One region of the Mycobacterium novum genome, then DNA from elsewhere that is predicted to be linked to it. Evidence: riboswitches for the same ligand, from Rfam matches in the RefSeq annotation. Region 1 holds a riboswitch; the other holds the start of a gene.

Region 1 (7,918 bases):
CTACCGCAACTATCTGGTGCCGGTCGGCGACGAGATCGGCCAGGCGCGGGACCGGCAGCTCGACACGCTGGCTGATGTCGGCGTCGCACTGTCCGAGTTGCTGTCGCGGCCGGTGACCGAGCTGTGGGAGATGCGCAACGGCTACGCGCTGTGCACCGTCGAGGGCCTGCGCGCCATCGCTGCTCTGCTGGATCAGGCCGGCGTTGATCAGCGCGATGCTTTGCGCGGCGAGTTGGCGATCGGACTGCACCGCAACGTTGAAGTCACCGACGCGACAGGCGATCCCCGTCGCTCGGTCTCGCAGGCATACTGCTCGGCGCTGCCGGTGGCCTACAGCCGCATCCCGAGCGCGCAGTGGGGGCCGTTCGCCCAGCTGGTGCTGGAGGCCGCCTACGAGGCAACGCTGCTGTCCGCGGCCGAGCAGGCCACCGCGGGCGGCTCGAGCACGGTGCTACTCACGCGAGTCGGGGGTGGTGCATTCGGTAACGCCGCTGAATGGATCGACGCCGCCATCGAGCGGGCCCTGCGGATTGTGGAGCGGGCCGGTCTGGATGTCCGGCTCGTCAGCTACGGCGGCGTGGACCCGTCGATGCAAGCGATCGCGCAGCGATGGGCCTGAATCTGCTCCGCTGGAGTCCACGATGAAGATCACCGACGCCCAGCTGCGAATCTCCGCCAGATCACCATGGCGAAAGTGAAAGATGAGCAGACCGTGGAGGACTCATCACGGTGGTCGAGGCAGTAGACACCGCCGAGGCCGGCCTGCGCGCTGCCGTCGCCGGCTGCCCGGGCAGCCGGCGACACGTGGGACGCGATCGGCGCTGCGCTCGGCACCAGCCGCCAGGCTCCCTACCAGCGGTTTGGGAAGGGCTGACCCCTTCCCACTACGCCACCGCCACACTCGACGCCTGGAATACCTCCGCCGGCATCGGCTGGTGCAGTCGCCAGGTGATCGCCATCGGCTTCTCCCCCTCATGCGAGACGTAGTCGGCCGGGCCCAGAAACACATACGGCGCGGCACCGAGTGCATTGGTTTTGGCGGCGCGCACGAACAGCAGGATGTGCGAACCGTTTTCGCGGTGGTGGATGTAGCGCTGCCCGGTCGGCGAGTTCTCCGAAGTGGTGGATTGCGACTCCCAATGGAACAGCCGGTCGCTGAGCGCGAAGTCGCGGTACATGGTGGTCGGTGAGTAGTCGGTCTCGGATTTCTTCAGCGTGATCAGGAATGCGTCGGTGTTGAGGTCGGGGCGCCACACGACTCCTTCGCGCATGGTGCTCGGAGTGCGGTTCTGGGCGGCGTAGTCCAGCGCAGCGAGGATCTCTTCACGCGAGTAGGTGGCGTGCACCTGTAACGGAACCTCTGCCAAGGACGGGACGAAGCGGCCCAAATCGTAGGTTCTGCGGCGGGCGGCGTCGAAGGCGATATCGATCACCTGGCGCATCTCGTCGCTCACGGGCTCGCCACCTAAGGCGTCGAGTCCAGCTGCAACATCAGGGAATCCGCCGCCGTTGGGGAACAGCGAATAGAACAGCATCGCGGCCAGCCGACGTTCGGCGGGACTGGCCAGGTCGGCGCTTCCATCGAGGATGGTCCGATACGTCTGCCAGCGCAGCCGGTCGTCGGCGTGGGCCAGGGCGCGGACGCGTTTGACCAGATCGGTTTCGCGGGGGCCGGGAGCAGCGGCCTGTTTGCCGGTCTCGCGACACAGTGTGGTCCAGGACCGGTTGTTCTTCAGGATGTCGGGAAGCTCGCGACCGTAAGCGTCGAGGTAGCCGGCCAGCCGGTCACCGGGGGGGGCTCGCACTTCGGAGACCAGTGCCGCCCAGCGCGGCGCCACTTGCTGTTTGATGTTGTCGAGCACCAGTTTCTGCGCGACGCGGTCGAGCACGATCTGACTGCCCGACGGCAGGAACGGAAAACCCTGCTCCACTTGGCGCTGCAGTGCTTTGCCGCCGGTTCCGGTCAGCGCCCGGAAGCGTTGGTCGAAGCGGAACTCGCGGCGCTGGTGGCCGACAAAGTCCAGTGCGGTCAGCACGGTCTTGCCATGGGTGAGCCGCAGCCCGCGCCCGAGCTGTTGCAGAAAGACGGTGGCACTTTCAGTGGGCCGCAAGAACAGCACGGTGTCGACCTCGGGAATATCCAGGCCCTCGTTGAACAGGTCGACGGCGAAGATGATGTTGATGTCGCGGTTGCGCAGCGCCGCCAGGGCGGAGCGACGCTCGTCGGCGGGCGTCTCGGCTGAGACCGCCAGCGCAGGAATGCCCGCGTCGTTGAAGCTGTCGGCCATGTAGCGGGCGTGGTCGACGCTGACGCAGAATCCCAACGCGCGCATGGCCGCAACGTCACCGACTTTGTCGCGCAGTTGTTTGAGCACGATGCGGGTGCGGGCGTCGTTTCCGGTGTAGATCCCGCTGAGGGCAGCCAGGTCGTACCCGCCACGCTTCCACTGCACCGCTTCGAGGTCGGTGTCGTCGTGGATGCCGAAGTAATGAAACGGACACAGCAGGCTCTGTTCCAGGGCTTCCCATAGTCGCAGTTCGGCAGCGATACGGCCCTCGAAGAACGCCCGCACGTCGACACCGTCGGCGCGTTCGGGGGTGGCGGTGAGCCCAAGCAACTCAATCGGTTGTACATGGCCGAGCAGTCGGCGATAGGAGGCGGCTTCGGCGTGGTGGAACTCGTCGACTACGACGACGTCGAAGTGGTCGGGGGCGATGTCGGCCAGCCGGTTCGCCGACAGCGATTGGATGCTGGCGAACACGTGTCGCCACTTGGTCGGCTGCTGGCCGTCGACGAGCAGTTCACCGAAGGTGGCGTCGGTGACGACCTCCCGGTACATGCGCTGAGCTTGGCCGAGGATCTCCTTGCGGTGCGCGACAAACAGCAAGGTCAAGTCGCGGCCATGGACCTCGCGGGCCAGCCGGCGGTAGTCCAGGGCGGCCATCACGGTCTTGCCGGTGCCGGTGGCGGCGACGATCAGGTTGCGGTGCCGATCATGCAAGGTGCGTTCGGCGTCGAGTTGTTCCAGCATCTCGGCTTGAAACGGTTTGGGACGTACCTCCAGACCGGACAAAGTGACGGCCAGTGAGTCACGTTGGCGCTCCCCGGATGCGTTCTGCAGGGCTTGGCGGAGCCGTTCACCGTCCTGGTCGGGGCGATACGGCTCGAAATCACGGTTTTCCCAGTAGGAATCGAACGTCGCCCGGAATTTCTCCAGCAGGTGCGGCGTGCCGATCGCCGACAGCCGCACGTTCCATTCCAGGCCGTCGACCAGGGCAGCGTGCGACAGGTTGCTGGAGCCGACGTAAGCGGTGTGAAAGCCGGTATTGCGGCGCAGCAGCCACGCCTTGGCGTGCAGGCGGGTGATGGTGGTGTCGTAGTTGACCCGCACCTCGGCGCCGAACTCGTTCACCAGGGCATCCAGCGCACGGGCGTCGGTAGCGCCCAGGTAGGTGGTGGTGATGACCCGCAACGGAATGTCGCGTTCACGCAGCTCGGTGAGTTCCTTTTCGAACAGCCGCAGGCCCTGCCATTTGACGAACGCGCACAGCAGATCCACCCGATCCGCGCTGGCCAGCTCGGCGCGCAGCTCGGCCGCCAAGGTCGGCTCACCACGGCCATTGGTCATCAGCGCGGCATCCGAGAACGGGGTGGCCGGGCGAGGGAGTCTGTTGTCGGCCAGGGCCTTAGCGCGACGCACCTCGTCGAGGCGGGTGATCTTGCCAGGGTCGTCCGTGCGCAGGGCGGCGCCGTCGGTGACGGTATCCGGTAGCAACTCCAGGATGCGGTGGGTCAAGTCGACGCGGTCTTCGACGGTGCGGGCCGAGCGCAACGACCGCTCGATGATCGGCGCCAAGTAGCGGGTGATCGTCAGCGCCTGCTCGGCGTCATCGACCGTAGCGAAGTCGGGGCGCAGGTCGGCGTGACGGGCCAGCTGGGTGTGCAGGTGCTCGGTGAGTAGGGATTCGTAGACGCCGGGGTCCATGGCCGGCAGGGTAGCCGATGGAGCCGACATCCATCGGTGGGACGCTACGGCTCAATGCCGATCTCCTCATCCAGTTTCCGCAGCTCATCGAACGCGCGCCGCTGTTGGTCGTGACGGTCCCTCCGGAAGGCCAGCACATCGGTGGCCGACAGCCGGGTATGCGAGCCGACCTTGTGAGCCGGCAGCTTCTGCTCGGCGACCAATTTCATCAGAGTCGGCCTGGAGATGCCGAGCATCTTGGCAGCTGTGGTGGTGGTCAACTCCCGTGGCAACGGTTGGATGGTGATCGTGGAGCCGCGACTCAGCCCGCCAAGGATGTCGCGCATGAGTCCGGCAAGCGCTGTCGGCATCGGCATCAACTGCCCGCCGGCGGGTCCGACCGCAAACTCGATCTCGGTGGCGGCCGATCCCGCTTTGGCAACCGAACTGCACACGGTGCGCGCTTCGGCGATCTCCGCCTCGTCGATGGTCAGGCTCGTCCGGCGGGCCTGTTCCTGTGCAACGCCCATCTTCTCCCGCCTCCGACTGCATGCTCCCGCCAGAATAGACGTTTTCACTTATAAGTGCAATGCATCGAAGTGTCGCTGGCCGCGGCCGCCGCCGATGATCTGAACATGGTGCGCCGGATTCGGGCGGCATTCGAGCCGGGGCCCTCGAGACCCAGCTGATCGAGTTGACCGCCGGGCTGCTGGCCGCCCGCGGTGCAGTTTCGGTCGGCCAACTCGCCACCGAGGTGCATCCACTGCTCGGTCACCGCTGGCGGATAGGTGGGAATCCGCTGACCATCGACGACGTGCGCAGGCAGATCTATTCGCAGTGCGCAATTATGTCCGGGCTGGATCTGATCGATACCAGTGATTGGAGAGTCTGGGCCGTCGGCCCGTCCGCCCGGTCGCTGCTGCCGGGCATCGATGTGTTGGCGGAATATCTCGCCAACCAGTGAGGCCGCCGGTGCGTTGGCTGTGAACGGCAGGGCCTTTCATCGCGCACCGTCACCGATGGATCCGTGGGATCGAGCTGGTCGATCCAATGGTTCTGTCGATCCTGGACGCCATAGTCATCACCTCGCAGGTAGTCGTAGTTCTTCGGTTGCAGCGCGTTAACGCCCGTCCAGCGCGCCGCCCAGCCCGGCACCGAGGCTGGAGGGATCAGCTCTCGCTCCAGCCCTCAGCGAGTTTCTCCCGAATCAGCCGATCGAACTCCGCCAGTGCGCCGCTGCCGACGCGGCGTTTACCCAGCGCCTTGCGGTATTGCTCAGCGAAGCCCTCCCAAGCGTCCGGGACCGTCAGCATGCCGACCAGCACAACCGTGAGCGTGGTCTCCTTCGCGGCGATCGGTCCGTCACCGTAGCGAGTCCAGCCGTGTGTGGACTCCCAGCGAATCAGTTGCGGTGCAGCGGTTTCAGCGAACCGCTGGAATCCGTGCCGCCGCCACGTCGCGGTCCACAACGCGGCGGCGGCATCGGAGACGACGAAGCCGGCCGCCGACACCGGATCCTCGCTGCGGAAGTAATAGGTATCGCGGGCGTCGACAATCAGATCGATCAGCTGCGTCAAGGCCGTGATCGCCGGTGTGGGCTCGCCGGCGTGCAGGGCCTCCACGGCGGCAGTGGCCAGCTGCTTGAAGGTGAACCGCCAGCGGGTGCGCTCCTTCGGCGACACCCGGCGATCCCGGCCCAGATACGCCCCGGCGCGGGCGAGCGCCACGAATTCGGTGACCGCGTCGTGCACCGCCTGCGGGTCGAGCGGCTCAGGCTTTATTGCCGGGCGGATGTCGCCGGCCAGTTCAGTTTCGATGCGCCGCCGCACGTCCGCGGTGCCGCGCCAGTACAGGTTCCACAGCGCCTTGCGCAGCGCCGCGTCGTCATGCCCGGACATGGCTGAAAAGAACTGTTCACGGTTCATCCGGTCGACGGCCACATCAACCACTATTTCAGGAGCGGTCAGAAGCCGTCGGCGGCGCGGTCCAGCACGTTGAAGGCCGCATCGAGGCGCCGCCGCCGCGACGCACCGGGTTCGTGGTTGGCTTCGGCGGCAACGGCATTGATCAGGTCGTCCAGCTCCTCGAGACTCGCCACCAGCAGCGCACCGCTGTCTCCGGCACGGAGGGAGAGTTGGTAGCCGTCCGTGCGCTCGTTTCGTAGCGGGAGGCGATCCCGCTCAAGACCGCGTGCTGGGGATCGGTGCCCCGACGATAGGCGCGGTCACGGGAGGTGCGAAGGGAGGCGGAGACGCGGCGGCCGGCGGCACGATGGCCGCGGTTGCCGTCCTGCTCCCACCGGCCTTGCTCGACGCAGAGCACCGTAATGTCGGCGCCCCTCGTGTGGGCCGAGGATGGTCAAGCGGGCGATCATCCGTGTCTGCCAGCCACCTTCGAGCAAATCACCTTCAAGAAGAACGACTGCGTGGTCGAGCTCGCAGGAATCCGCTTGAGTGCTTCGAACTCGGGCTTCCACTCGGTCGAGCCACCGATGCGCACCGTCGACGCAGCCGGTCCGGATCGTCGTTCCACAGCAGGAACTTGAGGTCCTTGCCGTCGAGGTTGACACGGCCGGCGTTGTGAACGGCTACGCCTTTCATCTTGGACCGGGGCTTGCCGGACTCATGCGATTTGTTCGCCGGAACCCCGTGCCCGAGGTTTCCGATCAGGTACGAGCCGATGGGACGGTGTTGAACCAGTTGGGGCGCTGCCAACATTGGTGTACTCCCGACATGTCGGGCCTCCTTGCGGGAGGCGCTCTTGCCCGCGCCGGTCGGCTGGGGCCGCGTCCTCATCCGAGCCACCCACGAGCGTGGGGTTGGCGTGCCGTCCAGTCGGAGCTTGGCGACGGCCTCTCGTGACGCACCGCTAGTATAACGGGCCGCCCCGACACCGCCCCGGAGGCGCGCCGTCAGGTCCGCTCAGATATTCCCTTCAAAAGCCTTGCCGGCCAGTCGGTTCCCGGCGGCGGCATGGCGTGCATAAGCGAACCCTGGACCGGCGCCTCGTCCCGGTACACCACTAAAGCGCCGGGTATCCGATTTCGCGGCACCGCCACATTCAGGGCGCCGTCCGTGGCGGTGTCATCGACGTCGATGTGCAGGTACAGCGACGATCGGCGTTCCCGATGGCAGCGTTCGATCAGCTCGTCGGCCATGATCTGTCCTTCGTCGCGGTAGCGCGGAATGGCATCGACGTCGCGCGGTTGGCCGCTTTGCTCCATGAGGTACAGCGCCACCACCTGCGGACCGACCACGAACAGCCCAGCGGCCGAGAAGACCGCCGGCAGGCCGGTAAGCATGCCATGCAGGTCAGCATCCCCAAGCGCATTGCTGATCACGTAGTGCAACGCGACACCGCGTCGTTCCAACTCCTGAACGACGACGCCGGCGGTCGCAGCCAGGTAGTCGGCGACGCTCTGCCCCCAAAAGAGTTCCTGGAAGCAGGATTTGTAAACGTCGTCGACCGCAACGGCCGCGATCAACATCAAGTCGCGGTCATCGAGGACGCCGGCCAGCAGTCCCACCCGCTGGCTCAGCGCCGCCACGGATTGTTCTCGCTCAACGTCGGAGAGCGCCTCGAGTTTGTCGGCGCCGGCGACGATGGCGCGGCTCGGCGCGTCCCAGAGGTAGGCCAGGGTAGGGAAATCCCAACCGCCAGCACTTGCCGCCGCGGTCCCACTATCGGTCATCGTTCACCCTTCCGGCGGCGCCGCGGACGGGCGCCCACCACTTGCACGCGCGGTGTGCCGGCTCTTGCCCCGGGGGCACCGTCGGTGGCCGCGCGGTTGCCGAGGCATCGGGTCAGGTCCCCGATCAGCCGTCCACTCCTGAGCCGCCTCCACGGTAACGGGAGGCTGTGACATGTCAGGGCGTCGTGCGCACACCCGCGCTGGGCCTTTCATGACCGGTTCGCGCGACTGATCGGTTTCACCAAAGACAGCCACAACGCCT
Region 2 (7,918 bases), 1.8 Mb from region 1:
TGGCTGCCGCGGTTGTCGAGCTCCCCGGTCTTGCGCGACGGGCTCTTGTTGTCGGCCAGCAGCCTGCCGATCGCCGTGTCCAGCGTCTGCCCCAGGATCTTCGCGCCGCGGTTGCCGGTCTTGGCGCCCATGTCGTCGAAGCTGGCGCCCAACGCCAGGAACTCGCCGAGCGAGTCCCACCGCAAGTGGTTCTCCTCCACCAGCTGCTTGACGTGCTTGGGCGCCGAACCGCCGGCGCCGGTCTCATACATGCCGCCGCCGGCCATCAGCGGCACGATCGACAGCATCTTGGCGCTGGTGCCCAGCTCCAGGATCGGGAACAGGTCGGTGAGGTAGTCACGCAGGATGTTGCCGGTCGCGGCGATGGTGTCCTGGCCGCGGATCAGCCGCTCCAGGGTGTAGCGCATCGCCCACACCTGCGGCATGATCTGGATCTCCAGGCCCTCGGTGTCGTGGTCGGCCAGGTAGGCCTTCACCTTCTTGCGCAGCTCGGCCTCGTGCGGACGCTCGGTGTCCAGCCAGAACACCACCGTCATGCCGGAGATCCGCGCGCGCTCCACGGCCAGCTTCACCCAGTCGCGGATGGCGGCGTCGGTGACCGTGCACAGCCGCCAGATGTCACCGGCCTCGACGTTCTGGGTCAGCAGTACCTCACCGGTGTCCAGGTCCACGATGTCGGCGATCCCGGCCTCGGGGACCTCGAAGGTCTTGTCGTGGCTGCCGTATTCCTCGGCCTTCTGTGCCATCAGGCCGACGTTGGGCACGGTGCCCATGGTGGCCGGGTCGAACTGGCCGTGGGTCTTGCAGAAGTTGATCAGCTCCTGGTAGATCCGCGCGAAAGTGGATTCGGGGTTGACCGCCTTGGTGTCCTTGGTCCGCCCGTCGGCGCCGTACATCTTGCCGCCGGCCCGGATCATCGCCGGCATCGAGGCGTCGACGATGACATCCGACGGCGAGTGGAAGTTGGTGATGCCGTTGGCCGAATCCACCATCGCCAGTTCGGGACCCTGCTCGTGGCAGGCGTGCATGTCCTCGATGATCTCTTCGCGCTGGGAGGCCGGCAGCGTCTCGATCTTGTCGTACAGGTCGACCAGGCCGTTGTTGACGTTGACGCCCAGGTCGTCGAAGAGCTTCTGGTGCTTGGCGAATGCGTCCTTATAGAACACCTTGATGGCGTGGCCGAACACGATCGGGTGGCTGACCTTCATCATGGTGGCCTTGACGTGCAGCGAGAACATCACGCCGGTCTTGCGGGCGTCCTCCATCTCCTGTTCGTAGAACTCGCGCAGCGCGCGCACGCTCATGAACATCGAGTCGATGATCATGCCGTCGGACAGCGCAACCTTCTCCTTGAGCACAATCGTCTTGCCGCCCTTGGTTTTCAGCTCCATCTTCACGTCACGGGCGCGGTCCAGCGTCATCGACTTCTCGCCGTGGTAGAAGTCGCCGTGGCGCATGGTGGCCACGTGGGTGCGCGACGCCTGCGACCACTCCCCCATGCTGTGCGGGTGCTTGCGGGCGTACTCCTTGACCGCCTTGGGCGCACGACGGTCGGAGTTTCCTTGGCGCAGAACCGGGTTCACGGCACTGCCCAGACACTTGGCGTAGCGGTCGTGGGTCTGGCGTTCGGCGTCGGTCTTGGGGTCGGCCGGATAGTCCGGCAACGCGAAGCCCTTGCCCTGCAGTTCCTTGATCGCGGCGACCAGCTGCGGCACCGACGCGCTGATGTTGGGCAACTTGATGATCGTGGTGTCGGGAAGTTCGGTCAGCCGCCCGAGTTCGGCCAGGTTGTTGGGCACCCGCTGCTCCTCGGTGAGAACATCGGGGAACTCCGCCAGGATGCGCGCGGCCAGCGAGATGTCACTGGATTTGACGTCGATGCCCGCGGGCTCGGTGAAGGCCTGCACGATCGGCAGGAACGAGTACGTCGCCAGCAGCGGCGCCTCGTCGGTCAGCGTGTAGATGATGGTCGGCTGGTCGGCGCACATGGCTGTTCTCCCGGCGTCAGGGTTCGTATGTCTGTTGTTCCGCGTGGTACACGGCGGCCTCAAGTATCGCGTACCGGCCAACGGCGGCCACCGGCCGGTGAGCAGGTGGCGGCACCTCCGATAGATGCGATAGGCTGCCAAGCGGTCATGAGTGCCAGCGCGAAGCCCCGGCTTGCTGGCCGGCAACCCTCCAACCGCGGTGGGGTGCCCCGGGTGATTGACCGGGTTGAGTAGCCACCGCCGGCTACGCGGCAAGCGCGGGTCCGCCACAACGGGCCCCCCGAGTAGACAGGGGAACCTGATGCGTGCCTCCTTGCGCCGATCAGACCGTTGTTGTCGTCGCTGACACCTCTCCTGCCCCAGCGACAACACTTCTCTTCAGAAAGCATCTATCTATGACCGCCGGTAACAACTGGTCGTTCGAGACCAAGCAGATCCACGTCGGCCACGCCGGTGACCCGGAAACCGGGTCACGCGCCCTGCCGATCTACCAGACCACCTCGTACCTGTTCAGCGACACCGACGAGGCCGCGGCCCGCTTCGCGCTGGCCGAGCCGGGCAACATCTACACCCGGCTGACCAACCCCACCAACGCCGTCATCGAGGAACGCATCGCCGCGCTCGAGGGCGGGGTGGGCGCCACCTTGCTGTCGGCCGGCCAGGCCGCCAGCACGTTCGCGATCTTCAACCTCGCCGGCACCGGCGACCACATCGTGGCCAGCCCGCGACTGTACGGCGGCACCTACAACCTGTTCCGCTACTCGCTGCCCAAGCTGGGCATCGAGGTCAGCTTCGTCGAGGACCCCGACAACCTGGAGTCCTGGGCCGCGGCGGTCCAGCCGAACACCAAGGCGTTCTACGCCGAGAGCATCTCCAACCCCAAGATCGACATCCTCGACACCCCGGGTGTCTCGGCGGTGGCGCACGAGCACGGCGTGCCGCTGATCGTCGACAACACCATCGCCACCCCGTACCTGATCCAGCCGATCAGCCAGGGCGCCGACATCGTGGTGCACTCGGCCACCAAGTACCTGGGCGGCCACGGCACCGCGATCGCCGGCGTGATCGTCGACGGCGGCAACTTCGACTGGACCCAGGGTCGCCACCCCGGGTTCACCACCCCCGACCCCAGCTACAACGGCCTGGTCTACGCCGACCTGGGCCCGCCGGCCTACGCGATCAAGATCCGTGCCCAGCTGATGCGCGACTACGGGTCGGTGGCCTCGCCGTTCAACGCCTTCCTGATCGCCCAGGGCCTGGAAACGCTGAGCCTGCGGGTCGAGCGTCACGTCGCCAACGCCCAGCGGGTCGCGGAATTCCTGGCCGCCCGCGACGACGTGCTGAGCGTCAACTACGCCGGGCTGCCCAGCTCACCGTGGTACGAGCGGGCCCAGCAGCTCGCCCCGAAGGGGGTCGGCGGGGTGCTCTCGTTCGAGGTGGCCGGCGGTATCGAGGCCGGCAAGGCATTCGTCAACGCGCTGCAGCTGCACAGCCACGTCGCCAACATCGGTGACGTGCGCTCGCTGGTGATCCACCCCGCGTCCACCACCCACAGCCAGCTCTCCGGAGACGAATTGCTGTCCACCGGCGTCACCCCGGGCCTGGTCCGGCTGGCGGTCGGCATCGAAGGCATCGATGACATCTTGGCCGACCTGGAACTCGGGTTCGCCGCAGCCGCAACACAGCTCGGCGAATCGTCTGCGCTGGCGGCTCGTTGAGGCGGTTGTCAAAGAGGCCACGGTGACGATTTCGGAATTCTCGACCCACGTGCTGCCCGCCGAGGGAGAGACCGGCACGGTCGGCATCGGCCCGCTGCGCTTGGAGAGCGGAGCGGTGCTCGATGACGTCCATATCGCCGTGCAGCGCTGGGGCAAGCTGTCGCCGCGTCGCGACAACGTCGTCATGGTGCTGCACGCGCTGACCGGGGACTCCCATGTCACCGGGCCGGCCGGGCCCGGACATCCCACCGCGGGCTGGTGGGACGGGATCGTCGGGCCCGGCGCCCCGATCGACACCTCCCGCTGGTGCGCGGTGGCCACCAACGCCCTGGGCGGCTGCCGCGGATCGACCGGCCCGGGTTCGCTGGCCCGCGACGGGAAACCCTGGGGCTCACGGTTTCCCGCCATCTCGATTCGCGATCAGGTGGAAGCCGACATCGCCGCCCTGGCCGCGCTCGGCATCACCGAGGTGGCCGCGGTGGTGGGCGGTTCGATGGGCGGCGCCCGCGGGCTGGAGTGGATGATCGGCCACCCGGACCGGGTGCGCGCCGGCCTGCTGCTGGCCGTCGGCGCCCGGGCGACCGCCGACCAGATCGGCACCCAGAGCACCCAGATCGCCGCGATCAAGGCCGACCCGGACTGGTGCGGCGGCGACTACCACGGCACCGGCCGCAGTCCCGAGAGCGGGCTGGCGATCGCCCGGCGCATCGCGCACCTGACCTACCGCGGCGAGGCCGAACTCGACCGGCGATTCGGCAACAGAGCGCAGGCCGAGGAAGACCCAGCGGACCCGCGTTACGCGGTGGAGAGCTACCTGGGCCACCAGGGCGGCAAGCTGGTGGCGCGGTTCGACGCCGGCAGTTACGTCACGCTGACCGAATCGCTGTCCGGCTTCGACGTGGGCCGCGGCAGGGGCGGGGTCGCCGCCGCCCTGCGCGACTGCCCGGTACCGGCCGTGGTCGCCGGGATCACCTCCGACCGGCTGTATCCGCTGCGCCTGCAGGCCGAGCTGGCCGAGCTGCTACCCGGCTGCGCGCGCCTGCAAGTGGTCGAGTCCGACTACGGCCACGACGGCTTCCTGCTGGAGACCGACCGCGTCGGAGAATTGATCCGCCAGACCCTGGACTTGGCGGACTCGGCGGGGGTGCACCGGCGGTGAACCGGTCGCGGCAGCCCCGGCACGATCGATCGCTGTCGTTCGGCTCGCAGGCGGCCGCCTACGAACGGGGCCGCCCGTCCTACCCGCCGGAGGCGATCGACTGGCTGCTGCCACCGGACGCCGCCGACGTGCTGGATCTGGGTGCCGGCACCGGCAAGCTCACCACCCGGCTGGTCGAGCGCGGCCTGAACGTGGTGGCCGTCGACCCGATCGCCGAGATGCTCGAAGTGCTGCAGACCTCGCTGCCGCAGACCCCGGCCCTGCTGGGCACCGCCGAGCAGATCCCGCTGCCCGATGACAGCGTCGACGCCGTGCTGGTGGCGCAGGCCTGGCACTGGTTCGACCCGGCACGGGCCATCCCCGAGCTGATCCGGGTGCTGCGCCCGGGCGGCCGGCTGGGCCTGGTGTGGAACACCCGCGACGAGCGGCTGGGCTGGGTCAAGGAACTCGGCGAGATCATCGGCCGCGAAGACGCCCGCGACGCCGTCGACGGCGGCGTGACACTGCCGGCGCCGTTCGGTGCGATCGAACACCACCAGCTGGAGTGGACCAACTACCTGACTCCCCAGGCGCTGATCGACCTGGTCGCCTCCCGCAGCTACTGCATCACCTCACCGGACGCAGTGCGCACCAAGACGCTGGATCAGGTCCGCCACCTGCTGGCCACCCATCCGGCGCTGGTCGGTTCGACCGGGCTGGCGCTGCCCTACATCACGGTGTGCGTGCGGGCCACGCTGGACCCGTCGTAGGCAAACCGTGACCCGGCCGACTCGTCGGCGTTATCCCTTTGATGCAGAATTTCAACCACCAGTCCCCGTGCCGCTCGGCGCCGGGCAGATAGACGGGGGAGATAATGCGACGCTTCGTGGCCCTGACCGGCCTGGGGATATGTGCCGGCCTGATCGGCGCCGCGGCGCCGGCGCAGGCGAGTCCGATCGACACCTCGTTCTTGTCCGATCTTGCCGGGGCGGGCGTGCCCGTCGGTGACCCGGCCGCGACCGCGGAGCTGGGCCAGTCCGTCTGCCCGATGCTGACCGAGCCGGCCGGCACCGCGGCCTCGGTGGCCTCCCCGGTCACCGCACTGGGCGGCGGGCCCGCCATGTCGCCGGAGATGGCGCAGCTGTTCACCGAGATCGCGGTGCAGGCCTATTGCCCGCAGATGCTGGCGCAGCTGGCCAGCGGCCAGCTTCCGGAACTGCCGCAGATCCCGGGGATGTCGGTCGGCATCCCCGGTCTGACCGGGGGCATCCCGGCGATTCCGGCGATTCCGGTCATCCCCGCCGCCTAACTGGTTCCCAGCGGGTCGACGGTCGCGGCGATATAGACCATCGCCGTGGCGGCCGTCGTCATCGTCGCGAAGTCCAGTCCCCGGTCCCGCAGCACCAGCAGCCCGGCCCGCTCCTCGGACAACACCAGCCGCAGCGCGGCGGCCACCGCGGTGCCGATCCCGATCAGCAGGGCGCCGCGACGCCAGAAGTTCGCGCCGGCCAACACGAACGCCGCCACGAAGATCAGCCCGACCAGCATGATCGGCCACTGGGCGGCGACCAGCCGGCGGACGTCCGCGCGCGTCACAGTCCGCTCTCGACCCGCTCGACGACGTTGGTCAGCAGGAAGGCCCGGGTCAGCGGGCCGACCCCGCCGGGGTTGGGCGACACGTGACCGGCCACCTCCCACACGTCCGGATGCACGTCGCCGACCAGTCCGGCATCGGTGCGGCTGACGCCGACGTCGACGACGGCCGCCCCGGGACGCACCATGTCCGCGGTGAGCAGATGCGGCACCCCGACACCGGCGACGATGATGTCGGCCTGGCGAGTGAGCTCCGGCAGGTTGCGGGTTCCGGTGTGACACAACGTCACCGTGGCGTTCTCCGACCGGCGGGTCAGCAGCAGGCCCAGCGGGCGCCCGACGGTCACCCCGCGGCCGATCACCACCACGTGGGCGCCGGCGATCGGCACGTCGTAGCGGCGCAGCAGGTGCACGATCCCGCGCGGCGTGCACGGCAGCGCCGCCGGGGTTCCCAGCACCAGCCGGCCCAGGTTCGTCGGGTGCAGCCCGTCGGCGTCCTTGGCCGGGTCGACGCGTTCCAGCGCGGCGTTCTCGTCGAGATGGCGGGGCAGCGGCAGCTGCACGATGTAACCGGTGCACTCCGGGTTGGCGTTGAGCTCGTCGATGGTGTCGTCGAGCTGCGCCGCGCTGACGTCGGCCGGCAGGTCGCGGCGGAGCGAGGTGATGCCGACCTTGGCGCAGTCGGCGTGCTTGCCGCGCACGTAGGCGTGCGAGCCCGGGTCGTCGCCGACCAAAATGGTGCCCAGCCCCGGAATGCGGCCCGCCCGGGCGAGGTTGTCCACCCGGGCTTTGAGGTCGACGAAGATCTCGTCGCGCGTGGCCTTGCCGTCCAACGTGATCGCACCCACGCCGGACATTGTGACATTCCCCGCCGGATCCGACGTCACCGTCGGGGTTAAGCTCCGGGAATGCCTGCTGCTCCCGACGTCTTCAGTCCGGCCAAGCTCGGCCCGATCACGCTGCGCAATCGGGTCATCAAGGCCGCCACCTTCGAGAACCGCACCCCCGACGCGCTGGTCTCCGACGACCTGATCACCTACCACCGGCTGCCGGCCGCCGGCGGGGTGGGCATGACCACCGTCGCCTACTGCGCGGTCTCCCGCGGCGGCCGCACCTCCGACGACGGACTGTGGATGCGCCCGGAGGCCCTGCCCGGGCTGCGCCGGCTCACCGAGGCCGTACACGCCGAGGGTGCGGCGGTCAGCGCGCAGATCGGCCACGCCGGCCCGGTCGCCGACGCCCGCTCCAACAAGGCCCGCGCGCTGGCGCCGGTACGGTTCTTCAACCCGATCGGCATGAGGTTCGCCAAGAAGGCCACCCGCGACGACATCGACGCAGTCATCGCCCAGCACGCCGACGCCGCCCGCTGCGCCGTCGACGCCGGCTTCGACGCCGTCGAGATCCACCTCGGTCACAACTATCTGGCCAGCTCGTTCCTGTCGCCGCTGATCAACCGCCGCTCCGACGAGTTCGGCGGCTCG

Evidence for each region. Region 1 has a riboswitch for S-adenosylmethionine ahead of G6N19_RS21770 (ARPP-1 family domain-containing protein). Riboswitches for the same ligand answer to the same signal wherever they lie in the genome.
Region 2: another riboswitch for S-adenosylmethionine. It lies ahead of G6N19_RS14310 (bifunctional o-acetylhomoserine/o-acetylserine sulfhydrylase); the one in region 1 lies ahead of G6N19_RS21770 (ARPP-1 family domain-containing protein).

The regions. Positions count from the first base shown of each region.
Region 1 covers NZ_AP022562.1:1,305,803-1,313,720, forward strand. Annotated here, with positions in the region: gene G6N19_RS06005 (hypothetical protein) at 1-619, shown strand, start outside; partial or broken gene G6N19_RS21145 (hypothetical protein) at 721-874, shown strand; gene G6N19_RS06010 (DUF3427 domain-containing protein) at 885-3,986, opposite strand; gene G6N19_RS06015 (helix-turn-helix domain-containing protein) at 4,031-4,495, opposite strand; gene G6N19_RS06020 (hypothetical protein) at 4,660-4,929, shown strand; partial or broken gene G6N19_RS21680 (hypothetical protein) at 5,435-5,917, opposite strand; gene G6N19_RS21540 (hypothetical protein) at 5,929-6,063, opposite strand; gene G6N19_RS21770 (ARPP-1 family domain-containing protein) at 6,033-6,287, opposite strand; SAM riboswitch class IV at 6,717-6,828, opposite strand; gene G6N19_RS06030 (hypothetical protein) at 6,877-7,656, opposite strand.
Region 2 covers NZ_AP022562.1:3,084,715-3,092,632, reverse strand. Annotated here, with positions in the region: gene G6N19_RS14315 (NADP-dependent isocitrate dehydrogenase) at 1-1,988, opposite strand, end outside; SAM riboswitch class IV at 2,132-2,252, shown strand; gene G6N19_RS14310 (bifunctional o-acetylhomoserine/o-acetylserine sulfhydrylase) at 2,384-3,706, shown strand; gene metX (homoserine O-acetyltransferase MetX) at 3,729-4,865, shown strand; gene G6N19_RS14300 (class I SAM-dependent methyltransferase) at 4,862-5,614, shown strand; gene G6N19_RS14295 (DUF732 domain-containing protein) at 5,719-6,153, shown strand; gene G6N19_RS14290 (DUF3017 domain-containing protein) at 6,150-6,392, opposite strand; gene G6N19_RS14285 (bifunctional methylenetetrahydrofolate dehydrogenase/methenyltetrahydrofolate cyclohydrolase) at 6,437-7,285, opposite strand; gene G6N19_RS14280 (NADH:flavin oxidoreductase) at 7,346-7,918, shown strand, end outside.